Regions from separate parts of the Streptomyces sp. NPDC090083 genome, predicted to be linked through region 3. Evidence: riboswitches for the same ligand, from Rfam matches in the RefSeq annotation. Region 3 holds a riboswitch; each other region holds the start of a gene.
What was found. Region 3 has a riboswitch for cobalamin ahead of ACIPTO_RS20095 (prenyltransferase/squalene oxidase repeat-containing protein). Riboswitches for the same ligand answer to the same signal wherever they lie in the genome.
Positions count from the first base shown of each region.

Region 1: linked by a shared signal. The riboswitch ahead of ACIPTO_RS10990 (ribonucleoside-diphosphate reductase subunit alpha) and the one ahead of ACIPTO_RS20095 (prenyltransferase/squalene oxidase repeat-containing protein) in region 3 are both predicted to bind cobalamin.
Region 2: linked by a shared signal. The riboswitch ahead of ACIPTO_RS17355 (CbtB domain-containing protein) and the one ahead of ACIPTO_RS20095 (prenyltransferase/squalene oxidase repeat-containing protein) in region 3 are both predicted to bind cobalamin.
Region 4: linked by a shared signal. The riboswitch ahead of ACIPTO_RS26125 (cobalamin biosynthesis protein) and the one ahead of ACIPTO_RS20095 (prenyltransferase/squalene oxidase repeat-containing protein) in region 3 are both predicted to bind cobalamin.

Region 1 covers NZ_JBIVED010000002.1:1,149,603-1,157,345, forward strand. The annotation lists gene ACIPTO_RS10980 (putative Ig domain-containing protein) at 1-279, opposite strand, end outside; gene ACIPTO_RS10985 (ribonucleotide-diphosphate reductase subunit beta) at 559-1,572, opposite strand; gene ACIPTO_RS10990 (ribonucleoside-diphosphate reductase subunit alpha) at 1,572-4,004, opposite strand; cobalamin riboswitch at 4,129-4,260, opposite strand; gene ACIPTO_RS10995 (GNAT family N-acetyltransferase) at 4,306-4,812, opposite strand; gene mctP (monocarboxylate uptake permease MctP) at 4,903-6,504, opposite strand; gene ACIPTO_RS11005 (DUF3311 domain-containing protein) at 6,501-6,764, opposite strand; gene ACIPTO_RS11010 (GntR family transcriptional regulator) at 7,497-7,743, opposite strand, start outside.
Region 2 covers NZ_JBIVED010000004.1:475,829-483,571, forward strand. The annotation lists gene ACIPTO_RS17345 (SAM-dependent methyltransferase) at 1-163, shown strand, start outside; gene ACIPTO_RS17350 (CbtA family protein) at 286-1,152, opposite strand; gene ACIPTO_RS17355 (CbtB domain-containing protein) at 1,189-1,407, opposite strand; cobalamin riboswitch at 1,441-1,602, opposite strand; gene ACIPTO_RS17360 (hypothetical protein) at 1,605-1,949, opposite strand; gene ACIPTO_RS17365 (plasmid stabilization protein) at 1,993-2,319, opposite strand; gene ACIPTO_RS17370 (hypothetical protein) at 2,655-3,809, shown strand; gene ACIPTO_RS17375 (hypothetical protein) at 3,822-4,724, opposite strand; gene ACIPTO_RS17380 (DUF427 domain-containing protein) at 4,846-5,658, opposite strand; gene ACIPTO_RS17385 (hypothetical protein) at 5,848-6,375, shown strand; gene ACIPTO_RS17390 (DUF2848 domain-containing protein) at 6,510-7,196, opposite strand; gene ACIPTO_RS17395 (MFS transporter) at 7,381-7,743, shown strand, end outside.
Region 3 covers NZ_JBIVED010000005.1:140,113-147,855, forward strand. The annotation lists gene ACIPTO_RS20085 (energy-coupling factor transporter transmembrane component T) at 1-647, opposite strand, end outside; gene ACIPTO_RS20090 (hypothetical protein) at 654-1,568, opposite strand; gene ACIPTO_RS20095 (prenyltransferase/squalene oxidase repeat-containing protein) at 1,565-4,321, opposite strand; cobalamin riboswitch at 4,440-4,571, opposite strand; cobalamin riboswitch at 4,642-4,768, shown strand; gene ACIPTO_RS20100 (hypothetical protein) at 4,872-6,281, shown strand; gene ACIPTO_RS20105 (cobalamin-binding protein) at 6,324-7,235, shown strand; gene ACIPTO_RS20110 (DUF4430 domain-containing protein) at 7,254-7,742, opposite strand.
Region 4 covers NZ_JBIVED010000007.1:399,370-407,112, forward strand. The annotation lists gene cobN (cobaltochelatase subunit CobN) at 1-367, opposite strand, end outside; gene ACIPTO_RS26120 (cobyric acid synthase) at 364-1,875, opposite strand; gene ACIPTO_RS26125 (cobalamin biosynthesis protein) at 1,872-2,813, opposite strand; cobalamin riboswitch at 2,913-3,055, opposite strand; gene ACIPTO_RS26130 (hypothetical protein) at 3,201-3,422, opposite strand; gene ACIPTO_RS26135 (anion permease) at 3,457-4,740, opposite strand; gene ACIPTO_RS26140 (lysozyme) at 4,884-5,645, opposite strand; gene ACIPTO_RS26145 (class II aldolase/adducin family protein) at 5,850-6,599, shown strand; gene ACIPTO_RS26150 (alpha/beta hydrolase family protein) at 6,950-7,743, shown strand, end outside.

The sequences.
Region 1 (7,743 bases), on a different contig from region 3:
GAAGCAGGACGCCGAGCCGGGGGCCGCGGTCGCGCAGAGGCGCTCGGTCGGCACCTTCTGCCCGGCCTTGCCGGTCGCGTGGACGGCCTGGGCCGCGGGGGCGGTCAGGGCCTTCGCGTTCTGGGTGACCTTGGAAGCCTGGGCCGACTGGACGGCCGCGTGGGGGGCGGGCTGCGCGCCGGCGGGCGTCGCGGCCACCAGGCCGAAGACGCTCAGGGCGAGGGCGGGCAGGGCGGCGGTCAGTAGTCTTCGCAGGCTCCGTCTGGGCTTTTCACGCATGGGGGTGCTGCCTCCGTCGTTGGAGTGGGGTTCCTCGGCGCTGGTGGCAGGCCTGTGACGCGCGTAGCGGCGGCGTTGAACGTCGTCATGGGCATGACACTTTGTACGTTCGGTGAGGCTGTTGTGCGTGACATGTCACAACGGGCAGAAGCTATCCGGGCCCGACGAGCCCCGAACAGGCGCGCCTCAAGAACTTTGCCGCTCCATAGGAGGTCCATGGACGGCCCATGGAAGCTCCATGGGCCGTCCGAGCCCTTACCCGTTCCTACGGCTCCGCGGTCAGAAGTCCTCGTCCAGGTCGACCGTGCCCTCCACGGCGACCTGGTACGCCGACGGGCGGCGCTCGAAGAAGTTCGTCAGCTCCTGCACGCCCTGCAACTCCATGAAGGAGAAGGGGTTCTCGGAGCCGTACACCGGCGCGAACCCGAGCCGCTGGAGACGCTGGTCCGCGACGCACTCCAGGTACTGGCGCATCGAGTCGGTGTTCATGCCCGGCAGACCCTCGCCGCACAGGTCGCGCCCGAACTGCAGCTCCGCCTCGACGGCCTCCTTCAGCATGTCCGTGACCTGCTGCTGGAGCAGGTCGTCGAACAGCTCCGGCTCCTCCTTGCGGACGGTGTCGACCACCTCGAAGGCGAAGCTCATGTGCATGGTCTCGTCGCGGAACACCCAGTTGGTGCCGGTGGCGAGACCGTGCAGGAGACCCCGGCTGCGGAACCAGTAGACGTACGCGAACGCGCCGTAGAAGAACAGGCCCTCGATGCACGCGGCGAAGCAGATCAGGTTGAGGAGGAAGCGGCGGCGGTCGGCCTGGGTCTGCAGGCTCTCCAGCTTCTCGACCTCGTTGATCCACTTGAAGCAGAACTCGGCCTTCTCGCGGATGGAGGGGATGTTCTCCACCGCGGCGAAGGCGGCCGCCCGGTCCTCCGGGTCGGGGAGGTAGGTGTCGAGCAGCGTCAGATAGAACTGGACGTGCACGGCCTCCTCGAACAGCTGGCGGCTCAGGTACAGCCGGGCCTCGGGGGAGTTGATGTGCTTGTACAGCGTCAGCACCAGGTTGTTCGCCACGATCGAGTCACCCGTCGCGAAGAACGCGACCAGCCGCCCGATCATGTGCTGCTCACCCGGCGACAGCTTCGCGAGGTCGGCGACGTCCGAGTGGAGGTCGACCTCCTCGACGGTCCAGGTGTTCTTGATCGCGTCCCGGTAGCGCTCGTAGAAGTCCGGGTAGCGCATGGGGCGGAGGGTCAGCTCGAAGCCCGGGTCGAGAAGGTTCTTGGCTTCGCTGGTCATCACTGGCAGGCCTCGCAGGACTCGGGGTTTTCGAGGGAGCAGGCCACCGCGTCTTCGTCGGGGGTCAACTGCTGCACCGGGATGGGGGTTTGGGTCTGGGCCTGGGCCTGGGCCGCGCGGGCGATGCGGGTCGCCGGGCGGGAGCGCAGGTAGTACGTCGTCTTCAGACCCTGCTTCCAGGCGTACGCGTACATCGAGGAGAGCTTGCCGATCGTCGGCGTCTCCAGGAACAGGTTCAGGGACTGGGACTGGTCCAGGAACGGGGTGCGGGCGGCGGCCATGTCGATCAGGCCGCGCTGCGGGATCTCCCACGCCGTGCGGTACAGGGCGCGGACGTCCGCCGGGATCCAACTGAACGCCTGCACCGAGCCGTTGGCCTCGCGCAGCGCCTCGCGGGTGCGGGCGTCCCACACGCCGAGCCGCTTCAACTCGTCCACCAGGTAGGAGTTGACCTGGAGGAACTCGCCGGAGAGCGTCTCGCGCTTGAACAGGTTGGAGACCTGCGGCTCGATGCACTCGTAGACGCCCGCGATCGAGGCGATGGTGGCGGTCGGGGCGATCGCCAGCAGGAGCGAGTTGCGCATGCCGGTCCGGGCGATACGTTCCCGCAGGGCCGCCCAGCGCTCCGGCCAGGTCAGCTCGACGCCGTAGTGGTCGGGGTGCAGGACACCGCGGGCCGTACGGGTCTTCTCCCAGGCCGGCAACGGGCCGTTGCGCTCGGCGAGTTCGGCGGACGCCTCGTACGCGGCGAGCATGATGCGCTCGGCGATCCGGGACGACAGCGCCTGCGCCTGCGGCGAGTCGAAGGGGACGCGCAGCTTGAAGAAGACGTCCTGGAGGCCCATCGCCCCCAGACCCACCGGACGCCAGCGGGCGTTGGAACGGCCCGCCTGCTCGGTCGGGTAGAAGTTGATGTCGACCACGCGGTCCAGGAACGTGACGGCCGTGCGGACCGTCTCGTCCAGCCGCTCCCAGTCGATGTCGCCGTCGACGACGAACGCGCCCAGGTTCACCGAACCGAGGTTGCAGACCGCCGTCTCGCCGTCGTCCGTGACCTCAAGGATCTCCGTGCAGAGGTTCGAGGAGTGGACCGTGTGGCCCGGCTCGGCCGTCTGGTTGGCGGTGCGGTTGGCCGCGTCCTTGAAGGTCATCCAGCCGTTGCCGGTCTGCGCGAGGGTGCGCATCATCCGGCCGTAGAGGTCACGGGCCGGGAGGGTCTTCTTCGCCAGGCCCTTCGCCTCGGCCTCGCGGTACGCGGCGTCGAACTCGTCGCCCCACAGGTCGACCAGCTCGGGCACGTCCGCGGGGGAGAACAGCGACCAGTCGCCGTCCGCGTTCACCCGGCGCATGAACTCGTCCGGGATCCAGTGCGCGAGGTTCAGGTTGTGCGTACGGCGGGCGTCCTCACCGGTGTTGTCCCGCAGCTCCAGGAACTCCTCGATGTCGGAGTGCCAGGTCTCCAGGTACACCGCGGCGGCACCCTTGCGCCGGCCGCCCTGGTTCACCGCGGCGACCGAGGCGTCCAGCGTCTTCAGGAAGGGGACGATGCCGTTCGAGTGCCCGTTGGTGCCGCGGATCAGCGAACCCCGGCTGCGGATACGGGAGTACGACAGCCCGATGCCGCCGGCGTGCTTCGAGAGGCGGGCCACCTGGTGGTAGCGGTCGTAGATGGAGTCCAGCTCGTCCAGCGGGGAGTCGAGGAGGTAGCAGGACGACATCTGGGGGTGGCGCGTGCCGGAGTTGAAGAGCGTGGGGGAGGACGGAAGGTAGTCCAGGCGGCTCATCAGGCGGTACAGCGAGGCGACCTCGTCCAGGGCGCGGGTGCTGTCGTCCTCCGCGAGGCCGGCCGCGACCCGGAGCATGAAGTGCTGGGGGGTCTCGACGACCTTGCGGGTGATCGGGTGCCGCAGGAGGTAGCGGCTGTACAGGGTGCGCAGGCCGAAGTAGCCGAAGCGGTCGTCGGCGCCCTCCGCCAGTGAGGCGGCGACCAGCGAGTCCAGGCGGGCCGCGTGCAGCGTCGCGAAGTCGGCGGTGCGGTCCGCGATGAGGCCCTCGCGGTGGCCCACGGCGACGGACTCGGTGAAGCTCGTGACGCCCTGGGAGGCGGCCTCGGCCGCGATGCTGATCGTCAGCAGCCGGGCGGCGAGCCGGGAGTAGACGGGATCCTCGGAGATGAGGCCGGCGGCCGCCTCCGTGGCCAGCTCGCGCAGTTCCGTCACGTCCGCCTGCGCGGACCGGCCGCGCAACGTGGCGGCGGCGACCCGGCCGGGGTCGGCGTCGGGGAGGTCGGCGGTCAGCTCGGTCAGGGTCCGCAGGATCGCGGTACCGGGACCGTCGGCTCCGGGAACGGTCGTTCCGGGAACGTCGGTTCCGGGGACGATCGTGTCGGTGGCCCGGTTCGCTGATGCCGGCTCTGCTGGCGCGATGGTCACGGTGGGGCTCTCCCTCGCTCGGCACGGGGCCTCGCCGAGGGCAGGCGGCAGTACACGAGCGCACGGGGGCGTCGCGTCCACCGGCCCACTCCACGAGGCCCGGACGTCATGCGTCCGGCCGGGTGGCCGGGCGCGCGCCGTCGGCAGGTCCTCGGACTGGCCATGTGCGCGTATACGCACAAGTACACCGTTGCGGGACAGTTCCGGATTCGCACCGGATTCCCCTGCGGCGACAGCGAGCATGAGCATACATCTTGTGCTCGCCTGTCACATCACCACCAGATGTTGTGTCGCGGTGGTTTCAGAGTGTCAGCTCATAGGTGAGCAGAGTGAGATCGTCCAGGTGCGGCACGGGATTCCAGTCGCGGTCCGGGGTACGGACGAAACCGAGGCGTTCGTAGATGCGGTGGGCCGCGCGCATGCCGGACTGGGTCGAGAGGACCAGGGCCGTGCAGCCGTCCAGGGCCCGGGCGCGGTCGACGCAGGCCCGGACCAGGGCCTCGCCGGCGCCTCTGCCGCGGGCGGCGCGGTGGATCGCGAGGGCGCGGATCTCCGCCTCTCCGGGGCGGGCTATGTCGGCGACCGGGCCGGGGCCCGGGACGAAGGTGACTCCGCCGAGGAGACGGTCGCCGTCCACCGCGACGAGGACCTCGGCGGCCGCGGCCCGGCCTGCCACGTCCTTCAGCACCGGGAGATAGGGGTCGGTCTCGCCGTAGTCGAGAAGGCCGTCGTCCAGGTACGCGTGTGCCGTGAGGGTGCCGAGGGGCTCGTACTCGGTGGGGTCCGCCCGGCGGATGAGGAAGTCCATGGGGGCCAGTGTGGACGAACGGCGGGCCACCGAGGGGGTGCCCTCGGTGGCCCGCCGCGGGTCCGTCGTTGCCGGTCGCCCCTGGGGATCTCAGTGACCGGCGATCACGGGCAGCTCTTCCTCCACGCCCGGGTCGCCCGCGTCGGCCGTGTAGTCGGACGGGCTGGTCTCGTCGACGCCCTCGGGGGCCTTGAAGGCCTTCAGGGCGAAGGTGAGGACCACGGTCACCACGACGTTCATCACGAACGCCGTCAGGCCGATGTAGCCGATCTCGCCGATGCCGGGGATCTCCTTCGACGAGCCGCCGAAGTGGGCCTGGGTGGGGGAGGCGACGCCGTACGCGGCGAGGGTGCCGTAGATCATGCCGACCGCCCAGCCGGCGAGGAGGGCCCAGCGGTGGAACCAGCGGGTGAACAGGCCGCCCACCAGGGCCGGGAAGGTCTGCAGGATCCAGATGCCGCCCAGGAGCTGGAAGTTGATCGCCACCGTCTTGTCCATCGTCAGGACGAAGGCGAGGGCGCCCACCTTCACCAGCAGGGAGACGATCTTCGAGACCTTCGTCTCCTGGGCCGGGGTCGCGTCCGGCTTGATGAAGTCCTTGTAGATGTTGCGGGTGAAGAGGTTCGCCGCCGCGATGGACATGATCGCCGCGGGGACGAGCGCCCCGATGCCGATCGCCGCGAACGCCACGCCCGCGAACCAGTCGGGGAACATGTCCTCGAACAGCTGCGGGATCGCCAACTGGCCGTTGGTGACCTTGACTCCGGCCGCGATCGCCATGAAGCCGAGCAGCGCGAGCAGGCCCAGCATCAGCGAATACAGCGGCAGGATCGTGGTGTTGCGGCGGATCACGTTGCGGCTCTTCGAGGAGAGCGTCGCCGTGATCGAGTGCGGGTACATGAACAGGGCCAGGGCCGAGCCCAACGCCAGTGTGGCGTACGTCCACTGGCCCGCCGGCGCGGGCACGAGCCCGCCCGCTCCCGCCGCCTTGAACTTGGCGCCGGCCGCGCTGAAGATGTCGTCGAACCCGCCGAGCTTGATCGGGATGTAGATGATCGCCACCGCGATCACGAGGTAGATCAGGCCGTCCTTCACGAACGCGATCAGCGCGGGCGCGCGCAGCCCGGACGAGTAGGTGTACGCGGCCAGCACGGCGAACGCGATCAGCAGCGGCAGGTCCTTCACGAACCAGTTGGAGTCGGCGCTGCCGCCCACCCCCATGACGTCCAGCACGGCCTGGATGCCGACCAGTTGGAGCGCGATGTACGGCATGGTCGCGAGGATGCCGGTGATCGCCACCGCCAGCGACAGGCTCTTCGAGCCGAAGCGGCCGCGCACGAAGTCCGAGGTCGTCACGTAACCGTGCCGGTGCGACACCGACCAGAGACGGGGGAGGAAGGTGAAGATCAACGGGTAGACGAGGATCGTGTACGGCACCGCGAAGAAGCCCGCCGCGCCCGCCGCGTAGACCGCCGCCGGGACCGCCACGAACGTGTAGGCCGTGTAGAGGTCGCCGCCGAGCAGGAACCAGGTGACCCAGGTGCCGAACGACCGTCCGCCCAGGCCCCATTCGTCGAGACTGTGCTCGTTGTCGGCCCGGCGCCAGCGTGCCGCCAGGAAGCCCAGGACCGTGACGGCCAGGAAGAAGAAGATGAAGACGCCGAGTGCGACGCCGTTCACGCCGTCGTTCACCGGTTACCTCCATGGCGGGTCCGCTGGTCGCGCTGCCACAGCTTGTAGGCGGTCATCGTCAGCGCGGTCGAGACCAGCACCCAGAGCATCTGGTACCAGTAGAAGAACGGGATGCCGATGAACGTGGGGTCGACCTTCGCGTAGGAGCCGACCCAGAGCAGCGCCACGAACGGCGCGACGAGACACACGGCGATGACGACACGGGCCGGTGTCACCAGCGGTAGCCCCGCTTCGGGCGGAACTTCGGGCACATCTGACATTTCTCGGCTCCGTCCCCACGCTGATCACCTGTGTAATGCGCAGGCAATCTAGGTCACGGCGTCACCGCGGCGAAAGACCTCGTCCGCATATCGTCATGTCGATTCGGTGAAAGCCCGACATCGGTGTCAACAGCACCGGAATCCCTGGCGCGGGTGGGTCTCCTGGCGGGCGGGCCACGGGCGTTCGACGGCGCGACGGCCCCGGATCCCCGCCTCGGGCGGGCCCCCACGGACGTGCGCGGCGCACCGGTCGCGGGCCGGCCCGTCGGTCAACTCCCGGACGTGTCACCGCACTCCACGGGGCGTCCGGCCGGCCGTCCGCGGCGGCGCCGGTCGCGTCGCGGGCCACCGCCTCCTTCGCCTCGCGGGTGGGGACGAGCCCGGCCGGTGCCGTGCTGTTCGACCGGGCGGACCGGGTCCCGCTCGGGGCGGAGCGCGCGGAGCGGCGGACGTGGGGGCCGTGAACCCGGAGCGCGTCCGGGCTCACGGCCCCCACGAGCGCCGCGAGAATGGCCGAAAGTACCCCGTCCGTGAGACGGGGTCGCTCGGTGACTCCTCTAGGGCCTGTCTGACAATGCCCGTCTGCCGGGCGACGCCATGCACGCACTCTCGCCGCACCGGGCGCGGACCCAAGTACGTCCAGTACGTGGGCCCACGCCCGGCACGACGAGAGCACGCACCTGACGCCGTCCGGCCGCCCTACGGGCGACGACGGGAATTGTCAGACAGGCCCTAGTCCTGCGGGCGCTTCAGCCGCGCCACGAACTTGTAGCGGTCCCCGCGGTACACCGACCGCACCCACTCCACCGGCTGGCCCTCCTTGTCGAGGGAGTGGCGGGAGAGCATCAGCATGGGCAGGCCGACGTCGGTGCTGAGCAGGCCGGCCTCGCGCGGGGTGGCCAGCGAGGTCTCGATGGTCTCCTCGGCCTCGGCGAGATGGACGTCGTAGACCTCGGCCAGCGCGGTGTAGAGGGACGTG
Region 2 (7,743 bases), on a different contig from region 3:
CGCGCAGGTACGCTCGCGCGACGAATTCGCCGGTTTCTTCACGGGACTTGAACTCATCGAACCGGGCATAGCACTCGCCGCGGACTGGCACCCCGAGCCGACCGGACACCCCGGCCGGACCGACCTGATCCCGCTGTACGCGGGGGTGGCCCGGAAGCCGTAGGACCGGAAGCCGTAGGACTATTGGGCCCCGTTCGAGGAATCGCTCCGGCTGAGTCTGCGGCGAAAAACGGACCGGGCGCGGTGATCTCGTCGATCACCGCGCCCGCCGTGGAGGGGAGTTGGTCACGCGGGGACGGGATCCTGCTCCGGTGAGGGAGCGTTCGCGTCCGGTCGGGCGGGGTTGAGGAGGCGCTCGGCGAGGGGAGCGAAGATCAGGCCCAGGGCCGCCCAGAGGATCAACTGCGCCGCTACCGAGTAGAAGCGGAAGCTGAAGAGCACGTCCGCCGGGAAGCCCGGATAGACGATGTTGCCCTTGGAGTCCTTCAGCGGGAGCGGGGTCTCGGTGGCCTGGTTGCCGAAGTTGGCCTTGTTGTACGAGAGATGGCCCAGCTGCGGCAGGAGCAGCATCACGATGCCGATCGCGACGACGAACGCGGCGCCCGCGAGGAGGGTCGCGTTCCAGTTGCCGTAGCGCTTCTGCAGGTACTTGCCGAGATAGACGGCGCCCGCGAGGAAGGCGATCGAGCAGACGACCATGATCAGGTACAGGGCGCTGCGCTGCTTGATGGTCTCTTCGTGGCCGATCGCGGGCGGGTTGGCCGGGTACTTCAGGAACGGCACCAGGTACATGCCGAGGAAGCCGCCGCCCGCGACGAGGAGGGCGAGGCTGCGGGCCCGGAGGCCTCCCGTGCGGCCGAGGCAGACCGTGTACGCGACGGCGAACAGGGCGCCCATCGCCATGCCGAAAAAGACCATGCCGACGCCGATGCCGACGTTGGCCTGGATGGTGCGGCTGAACAGGTCCGGGTCGGCTCCCTCGACGGGGATGCCCGCCGCCTTGTCCAGGGCGTTCTGCGCGGCGTCACGGCCGCTTTCGTAGTCGATGGCCTTCGCGATCTGCGGTTCGGCGAATATCCGCGCGAACACGAACGCGAGCAGGCCCGCCACCGCGCCGGCGAGTATGCCGCGCAGGATGAGCTTCTTTTCCATGTCGGGTTGTCCGTACGTCCAGGTGCCGGCGGAGGGTCAGTGGCAGGGGAAGCCCAGGAAGTGCCGGGCGTCGTGGACGAACTCGTGGACGTGCATGTCGTTGCCGAACACCGACACCGCACCCTGGTCCACACCGATGAAGTAGTAGACCGCCAGCGCGATCAGGGCCGTGCCGACCAGCCAGAGAATCGACTTGGACACCGGCAGGACGACCGGCGTGGACACCGGACGGGATGTGGAAATGCTGCTGCTCACAGTGAGCCCTCCTTCGGGATCGTGCGTCCCTTGCGTGTACGGGCGAGTGAGGGCTCAGTGTCTGACTCGCCTGCCACCTCTCGGCGGCGGGCTCACAGTGGCGCGACCGTGCTGGAATTCCACCAGCTTCCTTATGCCTTCACTACACGGTGAGAGTACGGCGCGTCTCTCCGCACCGTCAATCACGCCTGCGATGCTCACCGCTTGGTCGTGAGCCGCAGGTCGACCTCCTGTTCCTGGTCTCCCGACGCGGTGCCCCGCTCGTCCACGGCGAACGTGACGTTCAGGGCTTCGCGGAGCTGGTCGACGGCGACGTAGCCGCCCTGGATCGTGGCGGAGACCGAACCTTCCAACGGCAGGGGCTCGGTGGGGATCCACTCCTGCGTCGGCTCGAACTCGGCGGTCCACACGGCGGTGCGGTCACCCGGCTGTTCCTGGGGGACGTCGTCGAAGGAGCGGTCGGTGGGGAACGCGGCGCGCAGGACGCCGAAGACGGTCGCGGCGTCCTCCTTGGACGCTCCGGTGAGGGACACGGTGGCCATGGGGGTTCTCCTTGAGGTGATGCCGCGGGGGCGATCGGGCGGGTCAGCGGCCGAGGGCGCGGGCCAGTTGCTGCTTGTTCATCGACGAACGGCCGTCGATGCCGCGCTTCTTCGCCTCCGCGTACAGCTGGTCCCTCGTCGGTCCCTGCGCGCCGCGATGCGAGCGCTGGCCGCCGCGCTGCGAGGCCGACTTGGGGTCGCGGGTGGACGTCCTGCTCGCGGTCCTGGACTCACCGGCGCGGGCCCGCTCCTTGTTCACGGTGCGCGCGGCGATCTCCTTCGCCCTGCCCTCGGGGACACCTCGCTTCTCGGCACCTTCCTTGATGTGCTCGTACTGGCGCTCGCGCTTCGCGCTGGATCCTCGGGGCACGGTGCCCTCCTTCTCTCCGTACTCGGGAACGGCCTCCGGCGTGCTCGGCCGTTCTCCGGCGACTTCCCAGGTACCCGTCGTCCGCCGCTTCTCACGCGGGGCCCCCGACACGGGTCGCTCCCATCTGACGCGCGGCCCGTGCGGTGTGCGAGCAGACGGCCACCGAACGGATGAGGGCGCGGACCGCGGCGGCCGTCGGGGCGCCGGGCCGGGGTCACACGGGTGGCGTACTCACGTGGCGTGACGGAGTGCGGACACCTAGTAATGGACTGGATCAGCTTGTTCATCGCGCTTCGGGGGGCGATAGCAGGATCAGCCTCTTCATGGAGCCGAGCATGACCACCCGCTCTTTCCCGCCCAGCCCGGACCAACCCGAGATACCTCACGGCGCCGCACCGCAGCCGCTCTCGTCCTCCGACGGAGGACCGGCCGACGAAACGCCGCCGACACCACGTCCGTCGCAGGCGGCTCCACCCCTGTTCGGCCCCGAGAGCGAGTATGCCGATCCGATGCACGGCCTGCTGCACGCCGCCGTCGCCGACCGGCCGCTGGAGGAGGTGCTCCAGCTCATCACCATGCTGGAGCAGTCACCGAAGTACGCGCAGGCCACCGTCGACGCCCTCCGCGCGGTCGGCGTGGACCGGTCCGTGGAGGACGTGACCCGCCTGGTGACCCTGCTGACCCAGCCACCGCGCCACCCCGACAGCGCCGACGAGGCGATCCGCGCGGCGGCCGAGCACCGCCCGGTGGAGGACGTCACCCGGCTGATGGCCCTGCTGCACCGGCCTCCGCTGGAACCGCACTGCGGCGAGGAGGCGCTACGGGCCGCGGCCGGCCGTCCGGTCGAGGAACTCGTCCAGCTCATCGGCCGCCTGGCCGAGGATCAGGACCCGACCGCCCGGGCCACGAGCGGGACCGTCGCCGCGACCGCCGCGGACCACGAGCTGCCCGGCCGCGACCAGGCGGCGAACGCGCCGGAGCCCGCGGCCGACGACCGTCCCGCGCGTCAGCACCGTCCACGCCGTCCGCGGACGGCGGCACGGCGCACCGCTCCCCCGGTCTGGCCGAGGCTGATCGCGGCGGTGGCACTCGTACTGTGCGGGCTGTCGTACTTCCCGCTGCACCGCGACGGAGCCTCCGCCGCCGCCTACGGGTCCGCGCTCGGGGTCTCGATCCTGTGCGTCCTGCTGGCACCGGCGCTGGTGCTCCAGGGCGGTCTGCCCGTGCTCGCCGTGTCCGTGGTGGTGCCGGCCGCGCTGGCCGCCCTGCAGTTGTTCGACGGGCGGTTCCACTCCTCGCGCGTCTCCGATGCGCTGCGGATCACCGCCGCGCCGTCCTGGTTCGCCGGGCTGATGGCCGTACTCGCCGCGCTCGCGGCGCTCACGGCCCTGCTCGCGCTGCTGGCGTCGCAAAGGTTCGGCAGGCAGCTGGACCTGGCCGGGCTTCCCGATCGCCGGGCGCTGGCCGACGCGGGCCGGTCGCCCCAGTAGGGCCTGCTCCGCTCAGTGAGCGGTGGCGCCGGAGTCGTTCTCGGCGTCACCGCTCGCGGTCGGCACGCTCGACGCCGAGGCCTCGGAGCTGGAGGCGGCGCTCCGGCTCGGGCCTGCACCGGCGCTGTGGCTGGTCCCCGGCTCCGCGCTCGCGGACGGCGAGGCGGTACCGCCCGCATGCGATCCCGCGCTGCTCGACGTGAGCGGCGTGGGCGTCGGGCTGTGCGCGGGAGCGTGGTGCGTTCCGGCCGAACCGCCGCCGAACGACGTCCCCGTACCCGACTCGTTCCTGACCGCGGCCGCGAGCGGCTTGCCCATGATCAGCTCCCCCGCGGTCACCGTGACCATCGCCAGGGCGAAGATCAGGCCTGTCGCCAAGGCGTACTTCTTCCAGCCGATGGACTTCCAGAACGAACCGGTCCGGTGGGTGCCGACCGCTTCCGCTCCGCCGAGTGAGGAGTCGGAGGAATCCGAGGAACCGGAGGAGTCCGCGGGGCGACCGGGGGCATCGGCGGGCGATCTCGTGGCGTCGTCCGAGGAGCCGTCCTGCGCCCCGAACGCCGCCCGGGCGTCCGCGCGTTGGAGCGCCCGTGCCTCGCCCGGTGTCAGCGCCATCGCCACCGACGGGACTCTTCTGCGGATCCCCTCTCCCGTCCGGCGGAACGCGTGCTGGAAGACCGCGGCGCCGGTGGTCGCGCTGGCGCTGACCACGGCGGCGCCGACGATCGTCCCGGTCACCCCCAGCAGGGACGCGAGCACCGCGCCCACCACGGTGGCGAGCGCGCTGGCCACCACCTGCACGGCGGTCAGATCGAGCACCTTGCGCTTGGGCTCCCGCTTCTTGTCGCCCTTCGTCTCGTCCTTCTTTTCGTCCTTCTTGTCATTTTTCTTGTCGTCCTTTGTGTGACTCTCCATCAACGTCCTTCAATGTCCTTTGACAGTCCTGGAGCACGCGCGCCGCCGAAGAGGCATGTGCAAGGTGTCGACTGCCCTGTCGGCGCGGTTTCACCTCAACTGGCCGGAACAGGGCCGGACTTCACGCCTGAAGCGTGTTCGTGAAGGGCGTGACCGGCCGCTCCAGGAGATCGCCGTCCACGACGATGTCGACCACCTCGTTGTAGAAGGCGAGGAGATCCCTGACGGCGCCGACCGCGGGCAGCGGCTGCGGATAGCTCCAGACGATGTTCGGCGGGACGGCGGGAACACCGGCCCCGCCCCGCCACGACCAGTAGGTGGCGGTGCCCTTGTAGGGGCAGCCGGTGCTGTGGTCGGTCGGTTCGAACAGGTCGAGGCGGACGTCCTCGCGCGGGATGTAGTAGCGGGTGGGCAGGCCGGTCTCGAAGACCAGGACCGGGCGGTGGGTGTCGGCGACGACCGTGCCGTTGATCTCGACCCGGACGTGACGGCTGCTGGGGAGGGCGTCCACGCGTTTGTGCGGGTCACGGGGGTGGATGAAGATCTCTTCCTCCTCCTCGTACCAGTGGTCGAGCCCTCGGCCGACCCGCCGGGACCACTCGAACGCGATGTGCCCGGCGAGGTCGTCGGCGGGATAGGTCCAGGCCGCGTTCTCCGACAACTCGCCGCCGATCACGAGGTCGTAGAAGATCCGGGAGCCGGTGTGCGTGCCGGTCGGCGGGTTCTTCGCGGGGCGGAGGAGGTCCTCGCGGACCTCGTCGTGCGGGAAGGCGTAGAGCGGTACGGGGACGCCGGGTTCCCAGACGAGGACGGGACGGCGGCTGTCCACGACGGTGATGTCGTGCTTGCGGCCGCGGACCCAGCGGGGGCTGGGCTCCCAGAGGAGTCCTTCGGGGGTGGTCCTGACGTCCTGCGCGGTGGAGAACGTACTCATGACGGTTGCTCCCTGGTGGGTGGGGCGGCCCGGACGGCCGGTGTGACCGATCGTCGCGTGTCCGACGCTTCCGACGGTGACTTCCTGCCAGGTGTCGGCGGTAGCTCACTCGACGGCCGCGGCTGTTCCGGATGCCCGAGTTCAGGAATTCGCGTGTGCCCGGGCCGTGTTGTGACGGAAGATCCGCACATGACACAGCATCAGAGCGACCCGGCACCGGCGACCGGCGCGGCCGACGTCTACCTCGCGGCACTCCGTGACCGGCTCGCCGCCGACGGGACGACGGTGACCGCGACCACCTGGCGCGACCGCCCCGTGACGATAGGCAGCCGGTCGGACCGCAGAGCGCGGTGGTTCGGCACCAAGGCGGAACTGTTCGTCCTCGCCGCCGCGGTCCCCGGCGTCGACCAGGCCCTGCTGACCGAGTTCACCGGGTGGGCACTGGACTACGCGAAGAACCTGCGGGGCGGCCTGGCCGGCGCCCGCAACGCGGCGCTGATCCTGCCCGCGCTGGTCACCCCCAGCGCCCAGCCGGCCGCGCGGACCTGGGCCGCCCAGGACGCCCGGGTCCTCGGGACGTCCCTGATCGGGCGGCCCATCACGGTGGAGACCACGGGATCGGGAGTCACCCGGGTCACGATGTACCGGGGCGGGAGCATGTACGGCGGGATGTTCACCGGGCACGTCCTGGAGAAGGCGGCGCTGTACTTCCCGTAACGAGGTGAGCAACGGGCCGCCCCGGAGCCGCCGTTGGCGAGCGGGGAGCGCCGACCTCCCGGCCCCGCGCCGCCCACTCGCCGTCAACTAGGCGCAGCTTCATCCCCGTTGGCCGCGCCGCCGCCAACACCCCGTCACCCTATGGGTTCCGGCATCGGCAGCACGTCGTAGGCGAGGCCGATGACGTTCCCGGCCGACGGATCGGCCAGCTCCACACGCCAGCCGTCGGCGAACTGGTCGACACCCGCGGCCATCGGAATGGTGCCGGAGATCAGCACGGTCCCCGGCACCAGGTCTCCGCGGGACCGCAGCACGTCCACCCAGTAGGCCGGGGTGAGGAGTTCCGCGAGCGTGCCGGTCTGGATCTCGGTCTCGGTGCCGTCGTGGCTCACCCAGGCGCGCAGGGTGAGTTCGTCGATACGGGACTCCACGTCGGCCAGCCGCCAGGCGCGCCGGGCCAGGACGTCGGGGCCCGCGTTCTTGCTCCACGCCACCCCGTGCACCTCCAGGTCACGGTCGGTGTGATCGCACGCGGCGGTCAGCAGCAGCTCCCCGCCCTCCGCGACGACCAGCGCCCACTCCGCCTCGCCGGAGGTGCGGCCGTGCTGGACGGCGACGCGCGCGGTCTGCTGGGCGAGGTACGGGGAGACCGGGTACAGCGCGGGCGTCACGGACGGTCCCGGCACACCCAGCTCGGCCAGCTCCGCGACGTGCGCGGCGACGTCGTCCTGGCTGCGTCCGGCGTATCCGGCGTTGAGGACCTGGACGACATCGACCTCGCGGGTCGATCCGTCGGGCAGTTCGAAGGTCAGCACGGCCATGAGGGCACTCCCAGGGATCGGGGAACGGGGGAAAAGTCACGGGACACGGAGGCCGGGGCACAGGGAACGTGCCCCTGCGGATCCTGATTTCTCCGCGGTTAACTTCCGGCGCAGGGCTTGCGCATACGACCTGTATACAAGAAGTATGCCGGAAGGTCGATGTCCCCGAGCAAGGATGGGCACCATGCACGACACCCCGAAGAGCGACACGGGAGCCGCGGAGAGGCGCTCCGGCGTCCGCCGCGCCTTCGTCGCGAGCCTCACCGGCACGGCCCTGGAGTGGTACGACTTCGCCGTCTACTCCGCCGCCGCCGCGCTGGTCTTCGGCGATCTGTTCTTCCCCTCGGAGGACCCGCTCACCGGAACGCTCCTCGCGTTCTCCACCTACGCGGTCGGCTACGTCTCCCGGCCCCTCGGCGGCTTCGTCTTCGGCCGGCTCGGTGATGTGATCGGCCGCAAGAAGGTGCTGATCGCCACACTCGTCCTGATCGGCGTGGCCACGTTCGCCATCGGCCTGCTGCCCGCCTACGGCACGATCGGCGTGGCC
Region 3 (7,743 bases):
CGGAACGCCCTGCGCCCCTTCGTCGGTCCTGCTCTCAACTTCCTTGCGCGGGAGACCCGTTGCACGCTCTGGACGAGTTGCGGTGCCACGCTGATGGCGACGGTGACGGCGACGCCCAGTTCGTACAGGGCGCCGGGCAGCACGCGCAGCGCCCGCTTCGGGTTCGCGAGGGTGTTGGCGGCGCCGACGCAGCACAGCATGCACGCCAGGCGCAGCCCGTCGGTGGCGGCGGAGAGCACGGCCTCCAGGGAGACCGGGCCGCCGATCTGGATGCCCGCGTACCAGTCGGGGGTGGGGATGTGCGGCAGGGAGAAGAGGAAGTGGTCTCGGGGCGTGATGCCGGTGGCGAACACGGCCCGGAAGACGACGCGGAGGGCGACGACCGTGAGGGCCAGGTAGAGGTAGTACTTGAAGCCGCGCGCCCAGGGTGCCTCCGTGCGGCGGGCCGTGACGACGTAGCCGAGAACGGCGAGGACGAGGAGGAGCAGGAGCGGGTTGTCGGTGCGGCTGACGGCGGTCGCCAGGGCGAGGGCCCAGATCCACCAGGCCATGGGGTGCAGGGTGCGGGGCAGCCGGCGGCCGCCCGCGTCCGGCGCGCTGCCGGACCCGGGCGGGGCTGTTGCCGCGTCAACTGTCGTACGGGCCATGGCCGTTCACTCGTTACGGCGTCGGCGGCGCGCGGCGAACACCGCAGCCCCCGCGATGAGGGCGACGAGTCCGAGGCCGGTGGCCACGGGGACGATCGAGCCGGCGTCGTGCCGGGTGTCGGCGGCGGGCGCGGCATCCACGACGTGGGTGCTGGGGCTCGGTGCGGCGGTGGCCTCCGGGGTGTCCGTGGGGCCGGCCGATGGAGTCGGTGACTCGGTCCTGGTCGGCGTGGGCTTCGGTTCGGGCCTGGCGGGGGCCGAGGTCGTCGGGTGCTTCTTCGGCCGCTCGGGCGCGGGGCCGGTGTCGACGCCGGGGGTGAGGGTGGGTGCCTTGGCGGTGGAGGCGGGCTTGCCGGCGTCGCCCTGCGGCTTGGTGTTGTGGGCGCGGAGCTGGTCGGGGGTGACCGTGGGGCGTCCCTCGGTGCCCTTGATGTTCGTGCCGCCGAAGATCCACAGGTCGACGCTGCCGGGTTCGGGTTTGTAGAGCATGGCGCCTAGTTGGCTGTACTGCCAGGTTGTCGCACCCGGGTCGGCGTGCCAGTACGACCAGTACGCGGACGCGGGCGGGGTGAGCACGCAGTCGTCCTGCGTCGGCGTCGGGTACTGCTTGCCGCCCTTGTAACCGCTGTAGCCGATACGGCAGATGAAGGCGGGCCCGTCGTGGCCGGTGCCGGTCGTACTCCAGCCGCCCTGGTTGAGCAGCGTGTATCCGGTCGTGGGCGTCGTACCGCAGGAGCGGAGGATCGGGCCGCCCCAGTGGCTGAAGTCGACGGCGAGGACCGCACCGGAGGTGGTGGTGCAGCGGCCCATCGGCTGGGGGTCTGCTGCTGCCGGAGCGGTGGTCGCGGCGAAGGCGGCGGCCGTCAGACCGAGCGCCGCGACACCGCGAACAACCGCCCGCACGAGACGTGTTGGGATCACCGGGAACCTCCGGCACCGGTCCGGCGGCGGGCGACCGCAACGGTGCGCCAGCCGACGAGGACCAGCAGTGCGGCGATCCCGGCGAGGGCGCCCACCTGCACGCCGGTGGCGGCGAGACCTCCCCCGCTGGCTTCCCCCGTGCCGCCGGTACCACTCGCGCCGCCGGTGTCTCCGGGCGTCACGATGTCGGGCGTGCTCGCGCTCGGGCTCGGGGTGGGCTGCGGTGACGTACCGCTGAGGTCGCGCGTCAGCTCACCGAAGGAGATGCCGGTCGTGCCGCCCACGGCCTGGGTGGAGGCTCGCAGGTCGGAGCCGCGCTGGCCCTCCTTGGCCACGTTGAAGCCGCCGTCGGAGTTCTGCTGTCCGGCGAGGAACTTGCGTGCGTGCGCGATCTGTTCGGGGTACTTGGACGCGTCGAGGGACAGCCCCTGCACGGCGAGGGCGGCCGAGTTGACGGAGTCGCCCGCCGCGCCCGGGAAGCCGCCGTCGGCCAGCTGCTTGGAGGCGATCCAGGCGAGGGCCTTGCCGACGGCCCGCTCCGCCTTGTCGCCGCCCGCCAGGTCAAGGGCCATGGCGGCGATGGCGGTGGAGTCGACGTCGGAGTCGTTCGTGGACGGAATCAGGCTGGGCCAGGCTCCGCTGCTGTGCTGGAGGCTTTCCAGGTAGGCGATCGGCTGCTCGGCCGCCGCCTTGTCGTCGGCCCTCAACTGGGCCATGACGGCGAGGGCTTGGGCGAAGACGGACGGTGCGTAGGTGTAGGCGCCCTCGGCCGCGCAGGAGCGGTCGGGTGCGGTGCTCGGCTTCGCGCAGACCGTCTTTTCCAGGGCGGCGATGAGGTCCTTGCCGGCGAAGTCGCGCGGGTCGCGGCCCACCGCCTCGGCGAGCAGGGCGGTCTTGCCGATGGATCCGCCGGCCGCGTACGCGGTGCCGAGGCCGGTCCAGTCGTTGACCGTGCGGCCTTCGTCGTCCTTGCCGCCGTGGTCGAGGAAGTCGACGATGCCGCGCAGCTTGGCGTTGTTCAGGCCGGTGGCGGCGAGTGCGTAGGCGCCGTCGATGGTCAGGCCGAAGTCGGCGCGGGATGTGCCGGGCCCGGAGGTGTAGTACCGGCCCTGCTGGAGGTTGGCGGCGCTGGTCAGATAGGCCACGCCCTTCTTGAGGTCGGGGCCGTCACCCGGGCCCGTCGTGGGCGGTTGGCTGGTGGGTGGTGCGCTGGTCGGCGGTTGGGTCGGCTCGGTCGGCTTCGTCGTCAGGACGGTCAGGTCGGTGAGTGCTCCGGCCAGCACGGCCGGAGGCGTCGGATACAGGGCCGGGTCGGCGGCGCCCTCCTCGAACCCGAAGCCGCCGCCGTCGAGTTGCTGCCGCGACAGCCAGCCCACGGCCGCGTCGGCGCGGTCGGTGTCGCCCAGTGCGCGCAGGGCCTCTGCGGCGTACGCGGTCGCGGCGACGCTGCCGGTCGTGGAGCCGGTGTAGCCGGGGAAGGCGCCGTCCGCGCGCTGCGCCGTGCCGAGGTAGGCGCGTGCCTTCGCCACGGCGTCGTCGTGGCCACCGGCCTTCCGCAAGACGAGAGCCACCAGCCCGGTGGTGGCCGGGTCGCCGTCGCAGAACTCGCCGGGGCGGATCAGGATGTCGGTGATGCCGCCGTCCGCGCACTGGAGCTGCGTCAGGCGGGCGAGCGTGTCCGCCGGGGGCGTGGTCCCGGCCCGCAACAGGGCCAGCACGGACAGCGCTTGGCCGTCCGTGTAGGTCGCGTTGCGGAAGTCGCCCTTCGCGGTGCAGCCGGGAGTGGCCTCGCCGGATTCCGGGCCCGCGGTGCAGACGTTGCCCTTCAGGTCGCCGATCAGGTCGTGACCGCCGACGTGGGCGGGATCGTTCTGGGTGATCTCGGCGAGAAGTGCCAGACGGGCGGCGGCGGTTGCGTCGGGGGCCTGGTCGGCGCCGGCCGGGTAGGCGTAGGCGTCGGTGTGCGCGGCCAGGAAGGAGCTGATCCTGCCGAGGGCCGCGCTCTTGGCGTCCGCCGCGGCCAGCGCGTAGGCGGTCTCGGTCGTCAGGAGGTAGTTGGGCGTGTCGGCGCCGTCGTCCACGATCCTTTCGCCGTCGGCGAGTTGGGACGTCAGCCACTTCGCGGCGGCGGTCACGTCCACGCTTCCGGGGGCGCCGGTGGGCGAGCCGCTCGGGTCGGGGGTGCCGGTGGCGCCGGCACGTACGTCGTCCGGGGTGAAGGCGGGCCTGCCCGTGCTGCCGCCGACGTCGGTGCCGCCGTAGACCCAGGCGTCGACGTCACCGTCCTTGAGCTTGCGGTCCATCGCCCCGTACTGGCTGTAGGACCAGTCGTCCTGGCCGGGCGCGGCGGTCCAGTACGACCAGTAGGCGGTGGCCGGCGGGGTCAGGACGCAGGACTCCTTGTCGGGCGTCGGGTACTGGGTGCCCGAACTGCCGTAGCCGATGCGGCAGATGAAGGCGGGGCCGTCGTGCTGGGTGCCGGTGGTGGTGAAGCCGCCGTCGTGCAGGAGGTCGTAGCCGGTGGTCGGGGTCGTGTCGCAGCCGCGCTGGAGCGTGCCGCCGAAGGGAGCGAAGTCGACGGCGACGACGGCGCCCTTCGTGGCGGTGCAGTCGCCGATCGGGTCGGCGGCGGCGGACGTCGTCGTGAGGAACGTCACGCAGGCGGCGAGCAGTACGAGGAGTGCCGACGCAAGTGCCGCCACCGGTCCGGGTCTTGTGCCCGTACGGCTGTCTCTGCGCGCTTCGGTCCCCATGGTGGCCCCCTCGTAGCCTGCCCGGCGCGGGCGGGAACGTGGGTGAGGGCCCCCACGGCGGGGGAAGGTCCCCGTGCCTGGAAGGCGGTCGCACCACGCCGTAGTCCGCGACGGCGTCTGTTGCTGATGAACACGCCCCAGGCATTCCGGCTCGCCCGGCGGTGCCGGGCCTACGGTTGCGGGTCAGCGCCGGGTTTCGACCGGCTTCCCCTGGAACTTCTTGCGTATCAGGCGGATTTGAACATGGTTCACAGGGAGCGTCAAGGTGGGTCACAGGCCGCCTCGCGGGTTGTCCGGAGCACCCCTGGCGAGGGCCGGGCCGGTCGAGTACCGTCCCGCACTGCCGAGTGGGGGAACCCGGTGGGAGTCCGGGGCTGACGCGCAGCGGTGTGGGACGGCAGGGGGTCGTCCCGAGCCCGAATGCCCAAGCGGTGAAGCATTTTTGGTAGCCGGTCCACGCGTTTCGGACACCGGTCACGCTCGCCGCCGCGCAGGCCGTCAGGGTCTCCGGCACGGGTCCGGTCGGTGTCCCTCATCCCAGGAGCAGGCCATGTCCCGTACCGTTGCCCGCCGTTGCGCCCTCACCGCGACGGCGGCACTCGGCGCGTTCGCACTCACCACCTTGCCGGCGGCGGCGACCGCCACCCCGGCCCAGATCGCCACCTCGAAGACGAACGGTGTCGCCTACCTCAAGTCCCTTCAGGCGGCGGACGGTTCGTACGCCGGCTCGGGTCTGTCCAACGAGTGGGCGTTCAGCGCGTTCGCCGCCGCCGGAACCGCCGCCGTGGACGTCACGCCGGGCGGCGACACCACCAAGAACGCCAGAACCGTCTACCGCACCCTCTTGTCGACGAGCGCCTGGCCCTCGACCTCCCCGGTGGTCACCGACTACGAGCGGGCCACGCTGAACGCCTACGCGGCGGGCATCGATCCCGCCCGCGTGTCCGCCTCCCGCAACCTCGTCGCCGACATCTACAGCTACTGGCAGACCGCGGAGACCGGTTACTTCGGCCCGTCCGCGAATTTCAACGGCACCGTCTTCGCCGCCCTGGCGCTCAACGGAGCGAAGACCACGGCAGGACAGATCCGCGTCCCGCAGGCGCTGCGCGACGCGATCGTCACCCGCCTCCGGGCCAACCAGCACAACGACGGCGGCTGGAACTACAGCAAGGCCGAGGGCAACGCGACCCAGCTCGCGGCGGCGAGCGACATCGACATGACCGGGGCCGCGATGGCGGCCCTGTGCGTGTCCGGCGTACCCAGCACGGACACCGACATCGTGCAGGCCAAAGCGTTCCTCAAGAGCAAACTGGTGGCCGCGAGCGGTGCGTTCAACGCCCTGTTCGGCGTCAACACCGACTCCAACGGCTGGGCCGTCTCCGGCCTCAACGCCTGCGGCATCAATCCGCAGACCGGCGACTTCCTGACCGCCCAGGGCAAGACACCGGTCGACTTCCTGATCGCCCAGCAGTTCAACCCGGGCGGCGGGTTCAAGTACCTGCCCAGCGACACGAGTCCGTCGGCCTACGCGTCGATCGACGGGCTGCGCGCGGTGGCCGGCGGCGGCTTCACCGCCACCCCGCCCACACCGGTGACATCCGGCGCACCCCAGTGGGTCGGCCAGACCACCCTCACCTCGGGCACGGCGACGAAGCTGGCGCTCACCGTGGACGACGGCGCGGGCAATCTCCAGGTGTGCTCGGTGACCCTCACCCCGACCGGGACCACGACCACGCTCGGCGCGGTCCTCGACGCGGCCACCGGCGCCGCCACTCCCGCGGGCTGTGTGACCGGCGTGGCCCCGTCGTCCGGCACGGGCACGATCACCGCCCTCAACGGCAAGGCCAACAGCGGCACCAGCACCTGGAAGGTCAGCGTCGACGGCGGCGCCTTCGCCGGCGCTACCCGGCAGCAGGTGATCAACGTGGGCGACACGATCGCCGTCCGCTGGGGCGCCTGACGCCGACGTCCTCCGCGGACGTCGGAGTCGTAGGGTCGCGGCATGCGTATCGTCTCCCTGCTGCCTGCCGCGACCGACATCGTCGCCGAACTGGGGCTGTCCGCGCGGCTGGTCGGCCGCACCCACGAGTGCGACTGGCCGCCGCGCGAGGTGGCCGGTGTCCCCGTGGTGACCGGCGCGGACCTCGATCAGGACCGGCTCACCAGCCGGGAGATCTCCGACGCGGTGGGCGGTTCGGCGCACTCCGGCTCCTCGCTCTACACGCTGGACACCGAGGCACTGGCGACCCTGCGCCCCGACGTGGTGCTCACGCAGGACCTGTGCGATGTCTGCGCGGTGTCGTACGAGAAGGTCAGCCGAACGGTGCGGCTGCTGGACGCGGACACCCGCGTACTGAGCCTGGAGCCACGCACCCTGGACGACGTGCTGGACTGTCTGGTCACGGTCGGTGAGCTGCTCGGCGTGCGGGCGCACGCGGAGCAGCGGCGGGCCGAGCTGCGGACGCGGCTGGACCACGTCCGCGCCTCGGTCGCCGGACGGTCCCGTCCCCGGGTCGTGGCGATCGAGTGGCTCGACCCGCTGTGGCCCGCCGGACACTGGGTGCCCGAGCAGATCGCGGCGGCCGGGGGCGAGGCGCTGCTCGCCGCGCCGGGCGAACACACCAAGTCCATGACGTGGGAGGCGGTGCGGGCCGCACGACCGGACGTGGTGCTCGTCCTGCCGTGCGGCTTCCCGCCCGAACGGACCCTGCGAGAGGCGGAGTTGCTGACCGCGCTGCCGGGCTGGGCGGAACTGCCCGCCGTGCGCGACAGCCGGGTCTGGGTGCTGGACGGACCGTCCTATTTCAACCGCCCGGGGCCGCGCGTGGTGCGCGGCGCGGAGGTGCTGGCCCACGTCCTGCACGGGGTGCGGACCGGAAAGCCGGTCACGGCCTCCGAGGCCCGCGCCCTGTGACCCTCGCAACCCCTCTGCTCAGAAGGCGGTCCAGGTGAAGGCCACCTTGTCGCCGGCGTTCAGCTTGAACTGGCAGCCGCCGACCGGTGTGGGCGTGCCGTTGACGGAGATGTTCCAGTAGGCACTGGCGCCGCCGCTGACGTTCTTGATGGTGTCGACCGAGTAGTCGTCGAACGAGGCGTACCAGGTGCCGTCCCACGTGAAGTGATGCTTGCGGGCGGCGTCGTCGAGCGCGGCCGTCGGGGTCGGGACGGCGCTGGGGTTCGCGCCGCCGTTCGTCCCGTCGCAGTGGTGAGTGCCGCCGGTCGCGGTCGTCACGTCGTGCCCCTTGGTTCTGATCCTCCCCTTGTAGAGGAGCCCGTCCGGCCCCTGCACGGTCACGCTCACCCGGACCGGGGCGTTGGCGCCGCCGACCGCCTCCGGCTGGGCGACGGCCGGGGCGGAGACGAGGGCGAGGCCGAGGGTCGTGGTGGCGATCAGGACGCGGCGTGCGGATGTACGGCGCAAG
Region 4 (7,743 bases), on a different contig from region 3:
CGGTGTCCGAGAGGAACCGGGCCAGCTCGGTGAGGTTGTCGGGACCGCCTTCGACGAGATAGCGCAGCGCCTCGGCGACCACACCGGCCGGCACCGACGACTCGGCCATCAACTCCGCGTCGGGCACGGACTCCCCGCCCAGCAGCACGGTCGGGATGCCCGAGGCCCTGAGCGCGGCGAGCCCGTCCTCCCAGGCACGCTTGCCGCCGAGCAGTCGTACGACGGCGATGTCCGCACCCGAGACCAGGGTGGGGAGGTCCTCCGCCGCGTCCACCCGGGACGGGTTGCCGATCCGGTACCCGGCGCCGGAGGCGCGGGCCGCCAGCAGATCCGTGTCGGCGGTCGACAACAACAACACTGTGCTCATGCGGGCGCTCCCGGTGGAATGAAAGGCAGTCCTTGCGGCGCGCCGGACTCGATGAGTCGCCAGAGCGCGTCCGTGTCCGCGTGCTGTTCGATGAGGTCGCCGAGCCGGTCGAGCTGCTCCTCGCGCAGCGCGGCGAACGAGGTGTCGGGCGCCGGCACGAACCGGCGGCCCGCGGCGGTGGCCACCTCGCGCAGGAACGCCCGCCGGAAGCCGTCCGACTCCAGCGAACCGTGCCAGTGGGTGCCCCAGGTCTGACCGACCCGGCAGCCGTCCAAGAAGGCCTCGCCGCCGGTCAGTCGGGCCACACCGTGATGGATCTCGTACCCCTCGACCGGCTCGCCGAGGGCTTCGCCCACGGGCCGGGTGAGGGTCTTCTCGCGCGCGAACCGCACACGCACGGGGAGCACGCCGAGTCCGTCGACCGCCCCCTGCCGGCTCTCGACCTCGTCGTCGATGTGCTCGCCGAGGATCTGGAAGCCGCCGCAGACGCCCAGGATCGGCCGCTGCTCGGCGGCCCGGCGGACGAGGGCGTCCGCAAGGCCCCGCTCCCGCAGCCACTCCAGCGCCTTCACCGTGCCCCGGGTGCCGGGGATCACGACGAGGTCCGCGTCGGCCAGCTCCTCCGGCCGGTCCACGAACCGCACCACGACGCCCGGTTCGGCGGCCAGCGCGTCCACGTCGGTGAAGTTGGACATCAGGGGGATCGCGCAGACGGCGACCCGCAGCACGTCCTCGCCGACCGGCGGCGCGGTGCTCGACTCGCGCACGGTGCCGCGCAGCGAGATCCGCAGCCCGTCCTCCTCGTCGATCCCGAGCCCGTGACGGAACGGCAGCACGCCGTACGTCCGCCGCCCGGTGAGGCCGAGCAGCATCTCCAGCCCCGGCTCCAGCAGCGACACATCACCCCGGAACTTGTTCACGAGGAACCCGGCGACGAACGCCTGGTCCTCGGGGCTCAGCAGCGCGACGGTCCCGAAGAAGGAGGCGAAGACACCCCCGCGGTCGATGTCGCCGACGACGAGCACGGGCAGCCGCGCGTTGCGTGCGATGCCCATGTTCACGATGTCGGTCCGCCGCAGATTGATCTCCGCGGGCGAACCGGCTCCCTCACAGATCACCGCGTCATACGTGCCCCGCAACTCGGCGAGACAGTCCAACACCGTGCCGAGCAGGGCCTCTTGACGTCCGCCGTGATAGCCGCGCGCACTCATCTCGCCCACCGGCCTGCCCATCAGGACCACTTGACTGCTGCGGTCGCTGCCGGGCTTGAGGAGCACCGGGTTCATCAGCGCGGTCGGCTCGATCCGGCACGCCTGCGCCTGCATGGCCTGGGCCCGCCCGATCTCGGCGCCCTCGCGCGTCACGAACGAGTTGAGCGACATGTTCTGCGCCTTGAACGGCGCGACCTTCACACCCTGCCGCACCAGCCACCGGCAGATCCCGGCGGTGACGACGCTCTTGCCCGCGTCCGAGGTGGTCCCGGCGACCAGCAGCCCGCCACCGCTCATGAGGCACGTCCCTTCAGCAGCAGCCGCCCGGCGGCACTGACCCCGAGCGCGAGCAGCCCGACGCGCCGGGACAGCCGTACCGCCCGATCGATGTCCGGTACGGCGACGGGGCGTCCGGCGCCGTTGAGCACGGGCCGGTGCTCGACCCGGCCGCCGTAGGAGAGCGTGCCGCCGAGCCGTACGCCGAGGGCGCCCGCGAAAGAGGCCTCCACCGGACCGGCGTTGGGGCTCGGGTGCTTGCGGGCGTCGGTGCGCCAGGCGCGGGCGGCGCCGCGCGGGTCGCCGCCCGCGACGGTCGCGAGGGCGGCGGTGAGACGGGCGCCGGGCCAGCCGGCCACGTCGTCGAGACGGGCCGAGGCCCACCCGTAGCGGCGGTACCGCGCCGACTTGTGGCCGACCATCGCGTCCAGCGTGTTCACGGCGCGGAAGCCGAGCAGGCCCGGGACGCCCGCGATGCCGCCCCAGACCAGGGCGCCGACGACCGCGTCGGAGGTGTTCTCGGCCACGGACTCCACGACGGCCCGGGCGATCCCGTCCGCGTCGAGGGCCTGCGGGTCCCGTCCGCAGAGGTGGGGGAGCCGCGCCCGGGCGGCCTCGATGTCCCCGGCCTCCAGCGCGCGCCCGACGACCCCGGCCTCGCGCGCGAGCGAGGTCCCGCCGACGACGGCCCAGGTGGCGGCCGCGGTGAGCGCGACGGAAGCCGTACGAGAGGGGCGCAGGGCCGCGGTGGCAGCGGTGGCGAGGGCGACGGTGCCGCCCACGCACACGGCGGTGTGCAGGGCGCCCCAGCCCCGGTGGTCGCGCCACAGCAGGTGTTCCACGGCGCCGGCGGCACGGCCGAACGCGGCGACCGGATGCCCGCGGCGGGGATCGCCGAGCAGGTGGTCGCCGAGGAGGCCGGCGGCGGCGCCGTACGCGAAGACGCGATCGGCACGCACCCGCTCAGCCGATCGCCGGATCGGGCACTGCGCTGGTGGTGGACCTCGAACGACAGCCGAGCATGGCGGTATGTCCTCACTCAGGGTGTCCACGCCCTGGTTCGACGAGACCGGCGGTGAGAGTTCCTGGCTCCCGGGGGTGTCTACCCCGGTGACAGTGGCGGGACCGCGCCGGATTCACACCGGCTTCCTCTTCTGCCGCCGTACATGGCCTTGGCAGTCCACCATGCTGCCGGAACGGCCGTCAACTTGCTGTTGACCTGCGGGGACGGAGTGTGCTGATGCCCACACGCGAGGGGGCGTTCACATGATTGGCGGGGCACGCGGACGTGGGGTGCGGGACGGCGATCCGTCCCGCACCCCACGCGCGTGTCGACCGGCGGCCGGTCAGGCCACGATGAGATAGATCCCGTACGCCACCGCCGCCGCGCAGGCCGCGAAGCAGGCGTAGGCGCCGGTCAGGGCGAGCGGCGCGGAGCCGCCCTGGGCGGTGGCCCGTTCGCGGCGGGAGAGGGCGGTGATGCCGAGGGTGAAGACGGCCACGAGGGCCACGGTGGTCACGAGGCTGACGCCGAAGACGGAGCCGAGGGCTGCCCAGTCGATGTCCATGCTGATTCGTTCCTTCGTACCGGGGGACGCGGGCTCAGACGGCGGCGGCCGGCGGGGTCGCCGAGGTGGCCGGAGTCGGCGGGGTCATCGGGGTCATCGGGTCGGACGTGGCGACGACGGGCGGCGAGGGGATCGTCGCCGTGAGGCCTTCGGAGAGGGCGACCGCCGGGGGCGGGGTCACGGCCGCGATGGCGGTGGTGATCACGCCGGCCGGCTCGTCGGTCTCGTTGACGTTCGAGGCGTCGACGACCTGGCGGCGCGAGAGCGCCCAGATACCGGCGCTGGAGGCGACCAGGAAGACGGCCACCAGCGCGGTGCCCCAGTCCCCGAGGTCGGTCACGGACTCGGCGAGCGCGCCGACCAGCGCGGCGGCCGGCAGCGTGAGGCCCCAGGCGACGAACATCCGGGTCGCGGTCGACCAGCGGACGACACCGCCCTTGCGGCCGAGGCCCGCGCCCATCACCGAACCGGAGACGGCGTGCGTGGTGGAGAGGGAGAAGCCGATGTGCGAGGAGGCCAGGATGACCGCGGCGGCACTGGTCTGGGCGGCGAAGCCCTGCTGCGGCCGGAGGTCGGTGAGGCCCTTGCCCATCGTGCGGATGATGCGCCAGCCGCCGATGTACGTGCCCATCGCGATGGCGAGGCCCGCGGAGAGGATGACCCAGGTGGGCGGGTCCGAGTCGGGGGCGATCGAACCGCCGGCGATCAGGGCCAGCGTGATGATGCCCATCGTCTTCTGCGCGTCGTTCGTGCCGTGGGCCAGCGAGACCAGTCCGGCGGAGGCGATCTGGCCGACGCGGAAGCCCTTGTCGGCGGCCTTGCCGCCTTCGTCGCGGCTCAGGGCGTAGGAGAAGCGGGTGGCGAGCAGGGCGGCGACGCCTGCGACGACCGGCGCGGCGAGCGCGGGCAGCAGCACCTTGGTGACCAGGACGTCACCGTGGACCGCGCCGGTCCCGGCGGAGGCGATGGTCGCGCCGATCAGCCCGCCCATCAGGGCGTGCGAGGAACTGGACGGCAGCCCGACGAGCCAGGTCACCAGGTTCCAGAGGATCGCGCCGACCAGGGCGGCGAAGATGACCTCGGGCCGGATTCCGCTCTCGTCGACGAGTCCCTTGGAGATCGTGTTGGCGACCTCCACGGAGAGGAAGGCGCCCACCAGGTTGAGGGTGGCCGACATGGCCACCGCGACCTTGGGCTTGAGTGCACCGGTCGAGATGGTGGTGGCCATCGCATTGGCGGTGTCGTGAAAACCGTTCGTAAAATCGAACGCGAGTGCGGTGATGACCACAATCGCGAGGATCAGCGAGAAGTTTTCCATTTACCCAGACAATCGTTCGAGGTCATCGGCGCGTTGACCGTAGGCAACCTGAATGAACGGAAGATGAACTGAGGGGATATCCGTGGTGTCCGGATGCTCAGTGAATTGCCTGGTGGTCGCTCGGTGGTGGCTACGGGCGGCGCTCAGTGGCCGCGGGCGAACTTCCGCAGTTGGGCCATCGTCCCGTTGAAGAGATTCTGGTCACCCGGGAGGCCGCCGCTGTTGGCGTACTGCCAGAAGGTCCAGTACGACCATCCGGCGGGCAGCGCCCCCGCGTCCGCCGAGCCGTGGCGGGCGATCCAGAGCGGGTGCGTCGAGGCGAAGGCGCCGCTGTCGCCCGTGCAGGTCCTCCACCACTGGGTGGTCGTGTAGATCACCGGTCGGCGGCCGGTCCGCCGGTTCACCTCGGCGCTGAAGGCCTTGATCCAGTTGACCGTGCCGGTCTTGCTCAGGCCGTAGCAGGGGTGCTTCTTGTCGTACGGGTTCGTCTCGATGTCCAGCGCCGGGGGCAGCGTCCAGCCGTCCGCCTTCCAGCCGCCGCCGTGCGCCACGAAGTACGCGGCCTGGCTCGTGCCGGACGACTTGTTCGGCAGGGCGAAGTGGTAGGCGCCGCGGATGATGCCGGCGTTGCGGGCGCCGTCGTACTGCTGGCTGAAGTACGGGTTGCGGTACGTGGTCGACTCGGTCGCCTTGACGTAGGCGAAGGTCGCGCCTTTCGCCTTCGCGTTCGACCAGTTGACGGTCTTCTGGTGGGAGGAGACGTCGTGGCCCTTGGGGGAGCCGGCGGCGGAGACCGGGGTGGTGGTGACGGCGGTGAGCGTGGTGACCAGGGCCGCGGCGGTGAGGGTGGCGGCGAGGAGGCGGGTGTGGGGGCGGGTGGGGTTCGGTGCGTGGTGGCGGGCCATGTTTCCCTTGGGTGGTGGTGTGGACGGCGGCTCTCCCAGCGGGTGTTGGGGGATCCGTCGCTGCTGGTGGGTTGCTGACCGGTTGCCGGTCGGGCGGCCGGCGTGGGCGGTTTATGCCTATATGTATCTTTCGGATCTATGGCTTCCGGCCTAAAGTGCCTTCGCTCGAACGTGGGTTGGGATACCGGCTGAGAGGATCAGGGGATGGCTGAGCGACGGGTGGATCAGCGGGGTGGGCGGAGTGCCCGTGAGGGGACGGGGAGCACGGTGAGCGGCGGGAGTTCGGGGGAGGCGCAACGCAGGAGTGTGCGTGCCGAGGAGGCGGACGCCTGGGGCGCGCTCGTCGCGACCGCTCGCCGGACCGTCACCGACGGGCTGGTCGTCGGCACCTCCGGGAACGTCTCCGTGCGCGTCGGCGACACCGTTCTTGTCACCCCGTCAGGTGTGCCCTACGACCGGTTGACGCCCGCCGACGCGGTCGGCGTGGACCTCGACGGCCGACAGGTGCTGGGCACGATGCTCCCGACGAGCGAACTGCCCATGCACCTCGCCGTCTACCGCCGTACCGGCGCCCAGGCGGTCGTCCACACCCACGCCGTCCACGCGACGGCCGTCTCGACCCTCGTCCCCGAACTCCCCTCCGTCCACTACATGTCCGGCGCCCTCGGCGGCCCGGTCCGGGTCGCCCCGTACGCGACCTACGGCACGGAGCAACTGGCCGAGAACATGCTCCACGCCCTCACCGGCCGCTCCGCCTGCCTCCTCCAGAACCACGGCACGATCGCCTACGGCGGCTCCCTGGACCAGGCGTTCGACCGCACGGCCCAGTTGGAGTGGATGTGCCGGCTGTGGCTCACGGCGTCATCGGTACCGGGCCTGTCGCCTTCGCTGCTGACGGGGGAACAGGTGGCCGAGGCGGGGGAGAGGTTGAGGGGGTACGGGCAGCCGGGGTGAGGGCGAGGGCGAGGACGCGGGGGCGGTGAGTGGGTGAGGCCGACCGGTGGTGCCGGGCTGCCGGTGTGCCGGGCTGCTGATGGTGCCGGTGTGCCGGGCCGCTGGTGTGCCGGTGCCGGTGCCGGTGCCGGGGGCGGCGGGTGGGTGCGCGGCGAGGCCTGATGGAGGCGTCTGCGGCCGGCTTCCTTCCGGGGTGCCCACCGGCGGTGGCGAGCCGCCTCCCGCGGCCCGCGTGACCCGCGCGGCCCGGTGACCCGCCTCCGCCCGGCCCACCCCCGAAACACCCGCCCCCACCCACCCCGGAACCCCTCCCGCTGGCCCCCGCCCCCGTCCCCCACGACACTGGATCCGTGCGCACAGTCAAAGCGACGGCCGCAGCCGTCTCCGTGGCCCTCGCGGCCGGTGTCGCCGGTGTCGTCGCCGGGCGGTACGCCAGTGACGCCGCGCTGAAGGCGTCGCCCGGGCGCCCGCTGCCGACCGAACCCCGGCTCACGGTGCACTCCACCGCCGCCGGCCAGATCGCCCTCACCCGGGATCTCGCCTCGCTCCGCCCGGGCACGTACGGTCTGGCGGGCGACGGCTCCCACGCGGTCGTCGGACCCGTGGTGGAGAGCGCCTCCACCTCCGCCGACGCCGTCGTGCGTCGCCTCGAACGCGTCACCCACGGCACCCTCCACCCGGGCGACAAGGTGTGGCTCACCCCGAACGTCCACATCGGCAATCCGAGCGCCGCCCTCGGCCTGGACCACGCCGACATCGACATCCCCGGCGAGCTCGGCTCCCTGCCCGCCTGGTTCGTGCCCGGGGCACGCGGCACCTGGGTGATCGCCGTGCACGGGCTGGCCGCCACCCGCGAACTCTCCATGAACCTGATGGAGTTCCTGCACCGCAACCGCTTCCCGGTCCTCGCCCTCGCCTACCGGGGCGACCTCGGCGCACCCCGCAACCCCGACGGCCTGGGCCACCTCGGCGAGACCGAGTGGCGCGACCTGGACGCGGCGATCCGCTACGCCGTCCGCTACGGCGCCGAGCACGTCGTCCTGTACGGCTGGTCCACCGGCGCCACCATGGCCCTGCGCGCCGCCGCCCACTCCGCGCTGCGCGAGCGCGTCTCCGGCCTGGTGCTGGACTCCCCGGTGCTGGA